Regions from separate parts of the Oceanobacter sp. 5_MG-2023 genome, predicted to be linked through region 1. Evidence: riboswitches for the same ligand, from Rfam matches in the RefSeq annotation. Region 1 holds a riboswitch; the other holds the start of a gene.
What was found. Region 1 has a riboswitch for cobalamin ahead of Q4551_RS01750 (ABC transporter ATP-binding protein). Riboswitches for the same ligand answer to the same signal wherever they lie in the genome.

Region 1 (8,634 bases):
CCGGGTCCGCCAGAAATACCTTGCTGGCCGCCCAGGCTTCTTGTGCCGCGGCAATGTCTTTTTCCCGATCCTGAGTATCCCAGGTAAACCCGGTCCCCATCACATGAAATGGCACCCCCAGTTGTTGTAGCAGATCTCGCTCGCCACAGGGCCAGGTGCCTTTAACGTACTGTACAACGGCTGTTTTATAGTCGTAGCCCAGTGCCCGCACAATGGTGCCAAAACCGGACGTGGACTTGCCCTTGCCATTACCGGTGATCACGATCAGTGTGCCGCGTTTTTCCTGTGCAGCCTTGACCCGTTCGGCGACGGTGGCTTGCTGTTGCTGCATTTTGGCTTTGTGTGTTGCATTTTTATCGAGTGGCTGGCTCACGGGTTGCTCCCTGATAATGGATGATGGCTGTTTTCTTGGCTGTTTTCTTGAGTGGGTACTTGGGGCCTGGATGCCGAGCTAAACGCCAGCAACGCCGGGATATCAAGATGTTCGGCACAGGCAGCGGCAATACGATCCAGCGCCTGCTCCTGTTGTTGCTGATAATCGTCAATCCGGTCAGTGCTGGCACCGGCCCAGGCCAGAATGGACTGCAAGGCAGATGGAGTATCAAAAACCCCATGCAGATAGGTTCCAGCCACCTGATCGTCGGCGCTATAACAGCCGTCCAGTTGGTTCTTGCCGGAATCCAGTTGTGCAAATGGCCGGGCCGTCGATGGCTCAAGATAATGACTCCGTCCGACGTGTATTTGATAACCGGTCACTGGCACCCGCATCGGCGGCGCTACAATCTGGTGATGATCGTCATACAACAGCAACTGGCCATGATCGTTGGTGAGGGATTTGTCCGGGAACAGTCGTGTTGTAATCGGCAGGTAACCCAGGCCTGTTGCACTGCCCGCCGGGCCTTCGACACCTTCGGGATCATGAATGGCTTCCCCTAACAGCTGATAGCCTGCACAAATACCCATCACCTTGCCGCCATATCGCAGATGGCGGGCGATATCGCCGGCCCAACGCCCCTTACGTAACAGGTCCAGTTCGGCCCGGACGTTTTTACTGCCGGGCAAAATAATCAGATCAGCGCCGGTTAATGGCTGCCCTGGCCCGACATAAGCAAAGTCTACCTGCGGGTGCTGGCGCAGCATGTCAAAATCGGTGTGATTACTGATACGCGACAGCACCGGCACACGTACCCGCAAGCGAATGTCGGTGTGATCAAGTTGCTGCTCGGTGTCAATGGCATCTTCTGCCGCAGCACCAAGGTTCATAAGGTAAGGCAAAACGCCCAGCACCGGTTTGCCCGTGCGTTGTTGCAGCCAGTCCAGGCCCGGTTGCAACAACCCGATATCTCCGCGAAACCTGTTGATCACAAAGCCCGCCACCCGCTGCTGTTCGGTCTCAGATAACAGCTCCAATGTCCCCACCAGCTGGGCAAACACGCCGCCCCGATCAATATCGGCAATAATAATCACCGGGCAGTCAACGGCTTCAGCGAACCCCATATTGGCAATATCCCGGTCGCGCAAGTTGATTTCTGCCGGACTGCCCGCCCCTTCCACCACGATCAGTTCGTACTGCTGCTGCAAGCGCTGGTGGGATGCCAGTACCGCGGTCATCGCGGTGGTCTTGTAATCGTGATAGGCCGCGGCTTCCATATCGGTAATGGCCTTGCCATGAATAATGACCTGGGCTCCGGTGTCTGAATGGGGTTTGAGCAGCACCGGATTCATATCGACATGGGGTACCAGTCGTGCGGCTTTGGCCTGGAGTGCCTGAGCCCGGCCAATTTCACCTCCGGACGCGGTCACGGCACTGTTCAGAGCCATATTTTGTGGTTTGAACGGCGCCACCGCGATACCAAGATTGTGGAAACAACGGCACAGGCCCGCCACCAGCAAGCTTTTACCGGCATCCGAGGTGGTGCCTTGCACCATCAGTGTGTCCGGGGATCGCCAGGTATGATTCAGCACGACTCACTGCCCGCAGGCAACCAGCCGATACACTCCACCACCGGTGCCACGTCAGGGTGCGGCGAAAGGCGGATACGGGTGCGACTGCCATAATGAATCGCCAGCGAGGAATACCAGTTGCCATCCCGCCAGTCGACCGGTAGCAAGTAACCCAGAATCAGGCGAATCACAGCACCGTGGCACATCACTACCACATGCTGCCCCCCATGCTGCTCCGTTATTTGCTGCCAGCCCTGTACCACCCGTTCGTACACCTGTTCGATGCGTTCGCCTCCCGGTGGTGGATTACCGGCCGGAAACTGGGCAAAGGCTTCCAGTTCGCTCCAGCCATCCGGGTTATCTTCCGGGGGACCAAACAGGGTGGTAAATGGAATACCGTCCCAATCGCCAAAATCGTACTCCCGCAACGCCGGAACAATATCCAGCGCCATTCCTTGTTGTTGCGCCCAGTGAGCAGCAAACGCCTGACATCGCTGTAGTGGAGAGCTAATGATCGCGTCTATGCTTGTATCCGCAGCAGTAATCGCGGCCAATGCCTGCTCCAGCTGCCGCCAACCGACGGGGCTGAGTGCAATATCAAAACGGCCATACAAGGCCGCCTCACCGTCCACGGCACCGTGTCGAACCAGGTCAATAATCGTATCGCCTGTTGTTATATCGGTTGTCATGCTTGCACCTCCTTTACAATCACGGGAATACCAGCCACCACCAGCGTGACCCGGTCGGCGATTGCCGCCACTGCCTGATTTAGCCAGCCTGCCTGATCGACAAACCTTCGACTGACATCGCCAGCCGGTATCACGCCCAAACCGATTTCATTGGCAATCAGCACCACATCCAACGGGCACTGTTGTAATGCCTCGGTCAACGACTGAAACAAGGCGGGGAAATCCTGCTCAGGAAAATGATAAAACTGGTTGTTTAGCCATAACGTCAGGCAGTCCACCAGCATCACACCCGGGCCGGACTGCTGCGCCAAATACTCAGGCAGCGCCAGCGGGACTTCGGCCAGCGGCCAATCCTTTCCTCGCTCCTGCTGGTGCCGCTCAATCCGATGCTGCATTTCATCGTCGAATGACGTGGCAGTGGCGACAAAATATTTGTTCACCTGTTGCCGGGCTGCCAGATCACTGGCAACAGACAGGCCGTAACGGGATTTGCCCGAGCGAGCGCCTCCCAGTATCAAATGAATCATGCCAGTTGCCCGCCATTCGCAAGGGCCAGCAAAACGCTATAAATCAGCAACTCCTGCAATTGCTGGGCAGCACCGAGGCTATCCCCCGTAAAACCGTACAGATGTTTGCTCATCCAACGTTTCAGCCACCATCGCATGACCACAACAGCAATCACCAGCACCCATGCCGACCAGAACGGCAACCACAGCAGTCCCGCCGCTCCCGTCACCAGTACCTGCATCAACAAGGCGGTGTTCATGGGTTGCGCCAGCGGATCGCTTTTACTGGTTCCCGGTGCCGATACATACGGCAAATCCTGGGCATGGGTAATCGCCATCGCCCGCGACAAGGGATAACCAATCAATAACGCCAGTAGTAATTCGCCCTGTTCTGCCAGGGCGACCAGCAACAGGTACTTGAACAGCAACGCCAACAACAGCGCACTGCTGCCATACGTGCCCAGTCGGCTGTCTTTGAGAATGCGGAGTTTGTGAGGCTGATCCAGGCCCCCATAAAAGCCATCAAAACAATCCGCCAGGCCATCTTCGTGCAAGGCACCGGTCAATAACAGGCTGGTTATCAACAGCACACATACCGCTGGAGCCATACCTAATCCGGTTTCTGCCAGCAGATACACCGGCATCAATAACAACCCCAGCAGCCACCCCACCAACGGAAAGTAACCCAAGGCACTGTGCATTCTGTCAGGGCTATATAGCAACTGACTACTCATTGGCAAACGGGTCAAAAACCCGATTGCCAACTGTAATAACTGCCAATGCTGGCGTAACTGCATCAGAAGACTCGACATCAGACCTCGACCCCGGCGCTGGCAAAGCTGGCCATCTGGTTATAAAAACCTGCTGCGGCCCGCAACAAGGGTAATGCCAAAGCGGCGCCGGTGCCTTCGCCCAGTCGCAGCCCAAGATCCAGCAAGGGGTTGGCTTCCAGGGCCTGCAGCGCCAAACGATGTGCCGGTTCCGCAGAATGATGGCAGAACACCATATAGTCCCGACAGCCGGGTTCCATCCGACAGGCCAGTAGCGCTGCAACCGTGACAATAAAGCCATCCACCAGAATGACCGTCCGTTGCGCCGCCGCCGCCAGTATGGCTCCAACGATCTGGACGATTTCAAAACCACCCACTTCCTGCAATGCAACCGCCGGACTGGCATCGGCATACGCTGCCCGAACCCGCTGCACACCCCGGCCCACCAGTTCACTCTTGAGCAACAGCTGATCATCATTAATGCCCGTCCCCCGGCCAATGACTTGCTCGACTGCCAGGTTTTCTGCCAGTGCCAGTAACGCGGAGGCGGAGCTGGTATTCCCAATACCCATCTCACCCAGCCCCAGCACATTACTGCCTTGGGCAATCACCTCGCGGGCCACGTCTGCACCCAGGTATAACGCGCGCTGGTACTGCTCTGCCGTCATGGCTGACTGGGCCGAAAAATCGGCACTACCCGGGCCAACCCGACGCCGTAACAGTGACCGATGATCAGCTTCCAGCGGCTGAATCACTCCGGCATCAATCACTTGCAAGGCCATATCACTGGATTGACAAAAGCAGTTGATAGCCGCCCCACCAGCCAGAAAATTCAGCACCATTTGTCTGGTAACAGCCTGAGGGGCAATACTGACGGGATGACGAGCAATACCATGGTCAGCAGCAAACACCAGCATGGTTGGCCGGGTGATCCGGATTTCCTCGTCGCCGCCATCCAGTTGTTGGATCTGGGCCAGTTGGGCGGCCAGTACTTCCAACGCCCCCAATGCCCCCGGAGGTTTGGTTTTCTGATCAATCCGTTGTTGTATCTGCGCCTGACCAGCCTGTCCGAGTGCTGGAATATCAAAAGAAACCGTATGCATAAATAAACGAAACTCCAGTCAGCTCTGATCAGGCCAGCCGCTGACGCATAACCAACAGAAAAAAGACGCTGCCCAAAGCAGAGGTAATAATACCGATGGGAATTTCCTGGCTGGCGACTGCCGAACGGGCAATCACATCCACCCAAACCAGAAAGGTACTGCCGAGCAACAAACAGCCTGCGATCAGCGTTCGGGTCGTAACGCCCAGCCAGCGTCGCACAATATGGGGAATCATCAGGCCAACAAAACCGATACCACCACAATACGCCACGACTGCAGCGGTCAAGGCAGCACAGATCACCAGTGCCAGCGCCCGTAGGCGTACGGCATCCACTCCCAGCGTGCGAGCGTTGTCATCCCCCAGCAACATGGCATCAAAATGACGCCCAAGCAGCAGCAGTACACCACTGCTGACCAACACCACAGGGAACAACAGCCATAATTGACTGCTTTCAACCCGCCCCAGGCTGCCCATCAGCCAGAACAGCACCTTGTTGGCAGCAAAAGGCTCACCGATAAACAGAATAAAATGGGTGAGTGAACCCAGCATCAACGAAATCGCCACCCCGCCCAACAACAACTGCTCGGAACTGCGGGCGAACGAAGTAATAGCCAGAACCTGAACCAGCATCACCGCAAACAAGGCACCACCAAACGCGGCCAACGGCAAGGCCGTGCCGACCGGCAACCAGCCCAGCAGCCAGGCCAGCAACGGCTGCTGTGACAGCATCGTACCCATCAACACGGTGACCACACTGGCCCCCAAGCCGGCACCGGCGACTACACCAAACAGATAAGGATCGGCAAGGCCGTTACGGGTTACGTTCTGTAATGAGGCACCGGCAATGGCCAATCCAGCACCAACCAATACGCCTGCAGCAACCCGCGGCAACCGCAGGTCAGTAAAGATCAATTGGTCCAGAGGATCGACCGGCAAACCGGCGAGACAACGCCAAACGGTATTAAAAGGCAGGTCGGCAGACCCAAAAAACAACGCCGCCAACGGCGACAACAACGCCACCGCGATCAGGATTATCCAGCGATATCTCATATGGCTTGATCCTGCCCCGTCGGAGCGACGGTCTGAGCCATCGGTGCTGGTGGTGAAAAATCGACCCGCAACGCTCCGGCATCGTGACGTACCGCACAAGGCAAACGAAATACCTGCTGCAAACGCCCAGGCTCCAATACCTGCGACGGTGTGCCATAAGCCACTTGTTCGCCATGATCCAATAACAACAACTGGTCGCAGTAATGTGCCGACAGATTAAGATCGTGCAAACTCATCACCACGGTCAGGCCGTTATCCCGAGCCAATTGCCCCAGCAAAGCCAGCACATCGTGCTGGTAATACACATCCAGATGATTGACCGGTTCATCGAGCACAATCAGTTCTGCCCGTTGCACCAGTGCCCGGGCAATCAAGCCGCGCTGCTGTTCACCACCAGACAAAGAGGCAAACACCTGATCGGCTTTTGTCGCCAGACCAACACGATCTAACGCTTGTTCGATACATTGGTCGTCCTCCTGGGTCTGTCGCCCCAACCAGGACTGATGCGGCAATAATCCCATGCGTACCATTTGCCGCAGGCTGAGCGCAAACACCGTATCATTAAGCTGATGCACAACAGCAATCCGCCGCGCCCGTTGACTCAAGCGGTAATCCGCGACCAATTGGTCACGCCAGCACACAGTACCGGCGCCAGACAACTGACCGGACAACGCCAGCAGCAAACTGGTTTTGCCCGCCCCGTTAGGGCCCAGCACGCCCAGTACCGAGCCACGCTTTAACGCAAAAGAGATCTGTTTCAGAATCGGCTGTTGATCAATCGTGAGCACCAGCTTATTGACCGCCAGACCGGAACAACCAACCATGGAGATATCCGACAAAAGTAAGCCGTACGAAGCAAGACCATCAACACCGTGCCGACATGTGCATCCACAGGGAAAGGAGATGGTTCGTGTCTTCCCGCACGAACAAAATTCAAGAGACTGAATCATTCATTCACCCGTGCACGACGTTAGTCGAGACAGGGCAGAGAACCATTCCAGGGAGGTATCTGACTTTTCCTGGCCCATCACGGCCACAGAATTACAGTTGCGGGTACAGTTCCGGACTCACACCGGATTCCCAATTACGTTAAGCCGCCAGAGCAGCCCAACACCTGTTTGATAGCGCAGGACTATATCAGCAAAGCAAAAACCATACGATAGCGAATCGATTCAGGGGTTCAGCCAGTTACCATCCACTTGCAGCATCACCTGTCATCACCTGCCACAGCGTTACCGCTCATTATGGCGATGCGCGTCACATCGCCTCACAGCAGTCAACACTGACATTTCATGACGCAACCGGTCATCCCGCCTTGCTTCGCCACAAACAGTCCGCGCCAATCACGGCAGGATTTCCCTGCCTTCTCAGTACAGCAACAGAAAACACCCACATCGAGACAACACCAACCAAAAAGGCGTCTTATTCTTATTATAATTCTTACTCTGTTAATTTCGATGCTGTATAAAACAGCCGGAAAAACCTGAAAATATGACAAAAACATATAAAAATTATTAAATTTTAATTAAAAACAAACAGTTGAAGCTTCTTTACAGCTACTGGTAGCAGAAAAATACCACATCACCCAAAGATAATTACAAAATCAGACCCAGCACTCATTTCGTGCAAAATTAAGCCGACTGGTGAATAATTCCACTATCCTTGTAAGCAGCAAAGGTTCTTTTGGGCATCGATACATCGCCGCTGGCAAGGTGGTTTCTGACAAGAAATCCATTGCCCAACAAGAGACACAACAAGTATCAAAATACAGTAAAGATATGTAAAAAAAGGCATTACATCCATCCTGAGAAACAACAGGGATATTCCAGCGTCTCAGGTGCATGTAACAATCCAGGCCTACTCATCCTGATGTAAAGTGATATTTTGCACCAGGGTCGGTCATGTACTAGACAAAAAATCAGACCTATACCGCCATGTTGCGATAGAAGGCAGGCCACAAAAAAAGTTAACGTTCGAAATGACCTCAGATGAAATCATTCATTGACTCAGGCCTTCGATAAGATCATTTTTTGCTGCATTGTAGAGCAATCAAACCACCTGACTGTTATTTCTCCAGGTTGGCAAACGCCAGCCCTCCTGGTAGTCAAGACCAAACGGCACATGAAGAGAATTCGCGGAGGAATTCAAATGCTTCTGATCTTCATTGTTGTGTTGATCTGGTTTTTCTGGATCAAACGACCTAAAAAGAACAACTACACCGCTAACAGAGCCAATAGTGTTGTGGCTATAACAGGCAGTCTGATCATGCTTAGCCAGAGGATGATGAAAGATCATCTGATGCTTGGCGCAGGGGTGAGTACTCGTTCGGCCCACAGCCAGCGCGATGTGAGCGTCATGCTGTTTAACCAGCGCCTGGAACAACTGAAAAAAGAAGATCACGACGAAGCGATGCAGAAGCTGTTGGCCAACACGCAGGCCATTTGGGATATCCACCAACCCCAGATTCTGGCACAGCCAGACCTCAATCTGGTTGGCAACCTGATGCAAGATAATGACCGCTTGCTCGCCCTCTGTGATGATATTGCCCGCAGCAAGGCAGAACATGAAGGC
Region 2 (8,634 bases), on a different contig from region 1:
GGCTAATATTGCGCGCTGGGCAGAGCATGGCCCTCGGGCGCACTCCAGCGTTCAAAGAACACCCAAACGCGCCAAACACCATGTCACACACGCCACAACAGAGACACCCAACCCATGAAAGTACAAGCCAGACTCTTGCGCCTTGAGACCAACCAGCAAGGACGTGATTTTGTTGTTGGTGATATCCATGGTCATGTCTCAAAACTGATGGGCCAACTTGATCAGTTGCAGTTTAACCCGGACTCAGATCGGGTGATCTGTGTTGGCGACCTGATTGATCGTGGCCCGGAATCACCTCAGGCACTGGCTTTGCTGGATCAACCCTGGTTTTATTCTGTATTGGGCAACCATGAATACCTGATGGTCTGTGCGATGAAATACAAGCACAGCGAACATCGCATGACCTGGCTGACTCACGGTGGCGACTGGATCGCCCAGACCTCCCCAAATGACTGGCCAGCCTGGTTTGAGACGATCGAACAGCTGCCTCTGGCAATCGAGGTCTCAGGGAAGTCTGGCACTCGTTACGGCATTATTCATGCTGAATATCCCTTCACCCACTGGGATGATCTGGAACAGCTGGATGCCGATGAAGCACTACGGACTATCTGGTCACGCACACAATTCCAGCAGCGCTCTGAGCATGTCATTGACGGCATTGATGTGGTTATTCATGGCCATAACATCAGTGATGGCGAGCTGCACCTGGGCAACCGGATATACATTGAACCAGGGGTTTATCAAGGTAAGGATTTTATTATCAAGGAGCTGTAAGTCCGAAGCGCTCGAAGCCACAGACCCACAGACCCACAGACCCACAGACCCACAGACCCACAGACCCACAGACCCACAGACACTGTACCCAGCACTCAGCCTGGAAGTGATTTGTTACGCGCTTCCGGCTGCTGTTTCATCAATACCAGCACCAGCAAAACCGCAGGAATCCCCAATGCAGCGGCGATAATAAAAAAGTCACTGTAACCCCAGCCATCAACAACCCAACCCGAAAAGCCACTGATAAACTTGCCCGGCAAGGTCATCAGCGAACTGAACAAGGCATATTGCGTTGCGGTATAACTCTTGTTTGCCAGGCTGGAGAGGTAAGCCACGAAGGCGGTACTGGCAATCCCTCCGCTGAGATTATCAGCACTGATGACTACTGCCAGCCAACTGAGTGGCGGGCGACTGCCATCCCAGGTCATGGCCATCACAGCAAACAACAGGTTAGTACTCGCTACCAGGATTGCACCTAGCAGCAAGGGCCGGTACATGCCCCACTTGACAACCATAACACCACAGACACCCGACCCGACCACTGTCATCACAAAACCAAAAATTTTGGCGATACGGGCAATGTCTGATTTGCTGTACCCCATATCCAGATAAAACGGATTGGCCATCACCCCCATGGTGATATCACTCAAACGAAAAACGGCGATAAACGACAGAATCAGCAACGCAAACCAGCCATTACGTTGGAAGAACTCCAGCAACGGGCAAATCACCGCTCCCAGCAGCCAGCGCTGCCAGGCCGGACGTTGCATCAGATGCATAGGACGCCCGATCAAACGATCGATCAACTCAGCGTCCATGCGGCCACGTTGCTCTGCATCCAGGTGGTTGGGTTCGTCGCACCAGAACGTGGCGGCAATCCCCACCAGCATCAACGCTGCCATACCGATATAAGACCAGCTCCAGCTGTACCAGTCCGCCAAATACAAGGCTCCGGCTCCGGAAAACAGCAAGGCCACCCGATAGCCAAAAATATAACTGGCCGACATGGCACCCTGATACTCATCGTCAACCGCTTCAATCCGGTACGCATCCAGCGCCACATCCTGGGTCGAAGAGGCAAACGCCACCAAGAGAGCAGAGGCCGCAATCCACCATAAATCCGTATGCGGGTCGAGCAGGCTCATCCACAACAAACCGCTGGCAATCCCTGCCTGCCCAACCAGAATCCAGCTGCGTCGCTGCCCAAGCCAACGGCTCAGCAAGGGGATACTGACGCGATCCACGACCGGTGCCCAGAATACCTTGATCGAGTAGGTCATACCGATCCAGGCAAAAAAGCCGATGGTCGTGCGCTCCACTTCCGCATCCCGCAACCAGGCTGTCAGGGTCGAAAACACCAACAAAAATGGCAGCCCGGCACCAAAACCCAACAAGGCAATCGCCAGTACCGGCTTACGGGTGTAAATTTTCCGGGCATCACGCCACCAGCCGAAAAAAGACGTCGAGGTCGTGGCAGAGTCCAGGCTGGATTGAACAGAAGAGCGATCCGTTACCTTACGGTCAGACATCAGTCTTTGAAATTCTTGAACGCCAGCGGCATCTCGATGGAATCGTCATTACGAAACAGTGCCATCACCGCTTGCAAATCATCTCGCGCCTTACCTTGTACCCGCACCATCTCTCCCTGAATCGATGCCTGCACTTTTAATTTGCTGTCTTTGACAATCTTGACCATTTTACGAGCCAGGTCCTTGTCGATACCCTGACGCAAGGTCGCGATCATTTTGACCTGCTTGCCTGCACCGGCCAGATCGCCATATTCCAGGCAGCTGACCTTGATCTTGCGCTTGATCAAAGAGCTTTCCAGCATGGGTTTCATCTGCTCGATCTGGAATTCCTCATTAGCCGTCAAGGTGACAGCAAAATCTTTTAACTCAAAGCTGGCATTAACCCCTTTAAAATCAAACCGAGTGGACAATTCCCGATTGGCCTGATCAACGGCATTCTGGGCTTCGTGTTTATCCACTTCGGAAACGACATCAAACGATGGCATTGGGCTTCTCCTGTCAATAACCTGTCAATAAATATATACAGTCATAAGGGGGCATCTATTTAATCCGGTGCTCACTCTGGGCTACCGGATGGTTTCGAATCACGAAGCCGACTTGCAGGCCTGACGGGTCAAGTCAAAAGTCGGCGACACCGAGTCGAGATCATCCGGCAGCCCCCGAAGGGCGCGGGTTGCCGCCGTCCAGTGCGGTGTTGACGAATTTGAAAAGGACTCGTCATTTCGCTGCATTCGTCGCCTTGCTCTGAACAACGGCAACACTCGCGCAGAGACGTGCAGGATTAAATGGATGCCCCCATAAGCATGGCAATAAGCCGGACTGTATACCTCTGTCAGCACTGAAAAGCAAAAGTCATCCGCCCGCTCTGGCTCCAGCTCATCAAGCGACTTATAATCCTGCCATGACATTATCCATCGGCCTGCTTGGCCTGGGTGCCATTGGCACCGTCATGGCCAGCTACTGGCGTCAGCACCGTCTTTATGTGCTTGGCCGCTCACCACAATCCCCGACAATGGCCACCCCGCCGTTGGAACGTACCCTGCAATACGGGCCAGATATTCGTGCGAGTCATCCTGAATGGCCAGAGACCCTGACCCTGTCACTGCCACCATGGAACCATCAGCGGCTGGACTGGCTGGTGATCACCACCAAAGCCGGTGACACCCTGGATGCCCTGTTACCTTATGCCAGCGAACTGCATCAGGTTGACCGCATTTTGCTGCTACAAAACGGTATGGGCCAGCATGAACAAGTCGCTCACTGGCTCAAAGAACAAGGGCAGAGCTGCGAGCTCTGGCACGGCATCTCCACCGACGGCGCTTACCGCCTGGAAAACAACAGCGTCATATATGCCGGACTGGGCGATGTCTGGATTGGTCTGCCTTCCGCACAGGCAAATGGATTACCGCGACAGAACACCAGCCGCTTGCCTCATACCCAGGTTGTCTCGGATATTCTTACACGGCAACGACAAAAGCTGGCAATTAACGCAGTGATCAATCCCCTGACCGCCTGCTACCGCTGCCTCAATGGCGCATTAATCAGCAACCCTGAATACCGTACGCCGCTACACTCGTTGGCCATCGAGATAGAACAGCTGTATCAACATCAAGGCTGGCCATTACCAGATCAACTGCCAGAGCAGGTAACACAGATTGCCCTGTCGACAGCGGATAACCGCTCATCCAGCCTGCAAGACGTACTGGCCAACCGCCCAACCGAGCTGGATCATATTTGTGGCTATCTCTTGGCCCAGGCCAGCGCGGCAAAAATCGATTTGCCCTTAACCCGGGCATTAATGGATCAGCTTAATATCCGCAGCGGTCTCCCCACCTAGGGACGCCCTTCCCTGCTTACAGGCAAACCACGGCCACAGACGGCGCCTGACTCGACGATTTTACTTTGCAATTCTTGACGCCTGCTATTACCACCGCTACTCTGCGCCCAGAATCAGGTGCCCATGGGCTGAATCATTCAGCCTCGGGTTAAACGGGAAGACCGGTGATGTAAAAACATAAACCGGCGCTGCCCCCGCAACGGTGATCGACCCATTCAATAACAGGTTCCTGCCCATACAGGACACCAGCCACTGCCGAGCCAGCCAACAGGCACCGGTGGGAAGGCGTTATGAACGAGCAGCATCTGCTCAGGTCGTCAGCCCGGATACCGGCCTGTTTTTATCAACCGACGTTGCGGAGGGCAGCGGGAGGGATTTGTGCCAATCGCCAATCGCCGCCCCGGCGATGTCTTCCGCCATCGGCGGAAGCAATGATTGCTTGCCTGGTCTGCTCCCCCTGCTCTTGCCGTTATATTCTGACCCGGTACTCAGGACTTCCATGACATTACGTTTGCCCTTCTGGTGTTATGCCTTTCGCAAGCCGTTGTCTTGCCACCTCCAACAGGCAAGGACACCATCATTGCTGTCGAGCCTGATGTTGAGCCTGTTATTGTCTGCCCCTGCCAGTTTTGCCGATTCGGTAACCCCGACACACAACGATGATACAAACGATACGCCGGTCGCCGATGATGAGCTGGTTGTCTATGGCCATCAAGAACCCGCCGCAGACACCAGCTACCGACTCTACGATCAGCAAGCCCTGGCGGCGGGTTATCAGAACCTGGGGGAATTTCTAAGCCGTATCAACGGCCTGCAGGTGCAATCCCTGGGGGGGCTGGGCGACCCGGTACTGATTTCCATGCAAGGAGCTGATGCCAAACAAACCCGCTTACTGATCGATGGCGTTGACGTAACCACAGGTCAATACGGCCAGTACGATCTTAATGCCATCCCGCTGGCTTCCATTGAGCGAGTCGATGTCCTGACCAGCGGCAGCGATGCCGACGACAATGGCCTGATCAGTGATGAAGCGATCGGCGGTACCATCAACATCGTGACCCGTCGCAGCCCATCCAATACCAGCAGCAGGCCTACCCAACTATCCGCCGCAGCTGGCAGCTACGGTACGGCGACCCTGAATCTGCAACAACCGTTACGGACTCAGCCTCACAGCACTACAGATTTATTGATCGACCACCAACAAAGCGACAACAATTACCGCTACCCGGTAAGCAGTCCGGAAGACACTAGCCAACCAGCCGGACAACAACAAGCACTCAACAATGCCGCCTATCGTCGCGACCGCCTGACACTGAAACATCAGCAACCCGGCCTGTTTGCCAGCCTGTACTGGCAAGATGAATCCAAACAACTGCCACAGTATTATCGCAACTCCTCGAGTAACCGCTCCCGGCTGGACAGCAAGCAACTGGGCGTACAACTGTCGGGCAACTGGGGACAAGATTTTCGTCAGCACTGGCAACTCTGGCACTCGCTGAACCGCCAGGCATTTTACGATCCAACCGCGGTATTCGGTTATGTCGACAGCAACAACCGTTATCGCTACCAACACAGTGAAGCCAAACTTGGCAGCCAGGTACAATGGCATGCCTGGGATTTGGGCAGCAGTATCAAGATAAGCCAGCAGAGCTATCGCAGCCGCTACCTGATTGACAGCGACAGCGGTGATTGTGACTCCCTCAGCAGCCGCTGCGACCAATATTCCTGGCTGCGACAAGTACAACTGAGTGGTCGGGCACAATGGCAAAACAGCGACAGTACACGCCAGTTCAGTCTCAGTAGCAGCCACCACCAGCAAAACAGCCTGTTGCAAACCAGCGCTACCGATAGCAGCGACAGCGACAACACCCATCAGCAGCAGTCCTGGACCTCCGGGTTGGTCAGCCTGAAACAATACTGGCTCAGCGATACCGGCAACGGCCAGCTGCAACTAAGCTGGAAACAGGCACTCAGAATACCCAGTTTGTATGAACGCTTCGGCAACCGCGGCCTGACCCGGGGCAACGACGACCTTCAACCAGAGCAAAGCCAAACACTGTCGTTAAACATCAGCTGGAGCGGAGACTGGCAACAACGTCCCCAGCAGCTCAGCCTCAACCTGTTCCACCGCCAACTGGAAAACGCCATCGTCGCCGTGTATGACCCCTCAACCGGGGCTGGTCGCTATGAAAATACCAGTGATGCCACCATGGCCGGGCTGGAATGGCAGCTGCACAGTCAGCTCAACCGCCCTGTGACCGCAGCACCCGCAACAGAGAGCCTGGGGATGTGGCAATTGCAGCTGGCAGGCAGCCATTACCAAAGCCAGAGCAGCAGCGATATCGTTGGCTTTGATAACAAATACTTGCCCGGCATCTATCACCTGCGGCTGATTGCCGGATTACTCTGGCAATCCTCCATGACCACCCGGCACCACAGTATCGATTTCCATGCCGAGCTGGCTGACGACCTCTACCTCGACCGCTACAACAGCGTACCCGGGGATCAACGTCGCCTCTGGAACATCCATTACCGCTATCAATGGCCAGTGCCATCCAGACCGTCACTACTGCCGACCCACGCCGGTTTGCGGATTAACAACCTGTTTAATCACAGTTTTAACGACTTCAGTGGGCGCCCGGCTCGTGGCCGGGAATGGACACTGTACCTGAGCTACTCGCTTTGAATATTCATATCACCAGCAACCAACAAGTTTGCCAAACGACACCCAAGGAATTTTGTTATGCCTAACCGTCTGCCTGATCACCCAACAACATTATCCCGCACCTGTTTGTCCCCGTTCAGCACCGCCGGACTGCTTCTCTCTGCGACCCTGATGCTGAGTGGCTGTGCCGGTGACGACGACGACGCCCAACCCATTGCAGAAGGAGCCTATGCGGTACAAACCACCGCTGCCGACTACAGCAGTGGCCATGTTGCCATCGGTAATATCACTGGCGACCGCAGCGTCCAGCAACAATTATTCAGCGACACCAACACCAACTACACCATCACCAGCGAAGCCAACTGGCTATACCGGATTGGCCAATATTACGTCGATACCATCAGCCGCTACGATGCCACCGCCAGCCTCAGCAGCCCGGAATGGACCTACACCACCAACGATGATGGCGACAGCAGCGCCAACGTCTATACCCTGGTACATCAGGACGACCAATACGGCTGGCTGATGCGCTACGGCGCGGAAACAGCTTGGAAAGTCGACACCACCGCCAGCAGCGAAGACGACTTCAAGGTCGACACCATCGACTTGTCCGATTACAGCGTCAGCGGTTACAGCACCACACCGGGGATGGTCGATGCCGCCATCGACAACAGCCAACTGTTTGTTCTGACCCAGCGTTACGGCTATGACGGCAACAACACCGCCTACGTCGTGGTGTACGACCTCGACACCCTTATTGAAATTGATACTGACACCAGCACCGATGGCCTGAAAGGCATTCCTCTGACCGTGACCAACCCCACCAGCATGGAACTGCTTAATGGCCAGCTGTATATCGCTGCCCGTGGTGACTACGACGACAATAGCGGCGGCGTCGATGTCATCGATACCACCACCTATGCGATCAGCAATATCATCGATGGCACCACCTTCGCCGAGTTGAACGACACCAGCGTCTCACCGGCACAGTACTACCATGTCAAAGACATCACCGTTGTCAGCGAAGACAAGGCCTACGTCAATATCAATGTTGAAGCCGGATGGAGCACTGTTGCCAGCTACCTGTATGAAATCAGCCCCAACAGCAGCAGCGACCCGGTTGCCATTGATATCAACAGCCTGATGGCCAGCAACGTCAGCGACCCGGAAGACAGCTATACCCTCGGCGATATCACCCTGGATGAAAACCAGCGCCTGTGGGTCGGTATCACCAACGCTACCCAGCCTGGCCTGCTGGTGCTGGATACCGACACCAACAGTGTCAACGGTGACTTTATCAACCTCGATCTGGTACCTGCCTCAATCACCTTCCTGACGGATGAAGTGTCCGAGTAATACCTTTTGTCTGAGCCGTGGGGGCCGGCGCTGCCCGTACCCCACATCCCTCACATCCCTCACTCCCCAAAACCCCAGCCATATCCATCCGTGCCCGCTACCTGCACCCTTTTCTCCCTGGTGACCTGCTCTGTCCCTGCCCAAACCGGCCCTGTCCGTATCCTTTGACGGTATCCATCAGGCCCACACATCAAGACCACAAAAGTCACTACCGCCAATATGGCCAGATATATCTGACAACCACATACCCGAGTGACAATATTTGTCACATTGTACTCAACTGGATACCCCGCTTTTCTGCAAGGCAGGCGATTCAATCAACGCCCACCGGTGGTTTAGCGAACCAGATCACATAAACCTGTTTATTTTAGCCAAAATATACTTGGCACGATATTAGCTTGATATTCTATGTATGCGTATCCAGTGATAGACGCACAGAAGCCAGTGGCTTGAGTCCGGGAAGACCCCCTCTT

Region 2: another riboswitch for cobalamin. It lies ahead of Q4551_RS03340 (TonB-dependent siderophore receptor); the one in region 1 lies ahead of Q4551_RS01750 (ABC transporter ATP-binding protein).

What each region holds. Positions count from the first base shown of each region.
Region 1 covers NZ_JAUORS010000002.1:31,474-40,107, reverse strand. The annotation lists gene cobO (cob(I)yrinic acid a,c-diamide adenosyltransferase) at 1-373, opposite strand, end outside; gene Q4551_RS01780 (cobyric acid synthase) at 370-1,929, opposite strand; gene Q4551_RS01775 (histidine phosphatase family protein) at 1,959-2,633, opposite strand; gene cobU (bifunctional adenosylcobinamide kinase/adenosylcobinamide-phosphate guanylyltransferase) at 2,630-3,160, opposite strand; gene cobS (adenosylcobinamide-GDP ribazoletransferase) at 3,157-3,951, opposite strand; gene cobT (nicotinate-nucleotide--dimethylbenzimidazole phosphoribosyltransferase) at 3,951-5,012, opposite strand; gene Q4551_RS01755 (iron ABC transporter permease) at 5,041-6,063, opposite strand; gene Q4551_RS01750 (ABC transporter ATP-binding protein) at 6,060-6,887, opposite strand; cobalamin riboswitch at 7,046-7,196, opposite strand; gene Q4551_RS01745 (type IV pili methyl-accepting chemotaxis transducer N-terminal domain-containing protein) at 8,212-8,634, shown strand, end outside.
Region 2 covers NZ_JAUORS010000003.1:73,629-82,262, reverse strand. The annotation lists gene Q4551_RS03365 (O-antigen ligase) at 1-118, shown strand, start outside; gene Q4551_RS03360 (metallophosphoesterase) at 115-774, shown strand; gene Q4551_RS03355 (AmpG family muropeptide MFS transporter) at 870-2,303, opposite strand; gene Q4551_RS03350 (YajQ family cyclic di-GMP-binding protein) at 2,303-2,788, opposite strand; gene Q4551_RS03345 (ketopantoate reductase family protein) at 3,205-4,140, shown strand; cobalamin riboswitch at 4,239-4,493, shown strand; gene Q4551_RS03340 (TonB-dependent siderophore receptor) at 4,640-6,826, shown strand; gene Q4551_RS03335 (hypothetical protein) at 6,884-8,161, shown strand.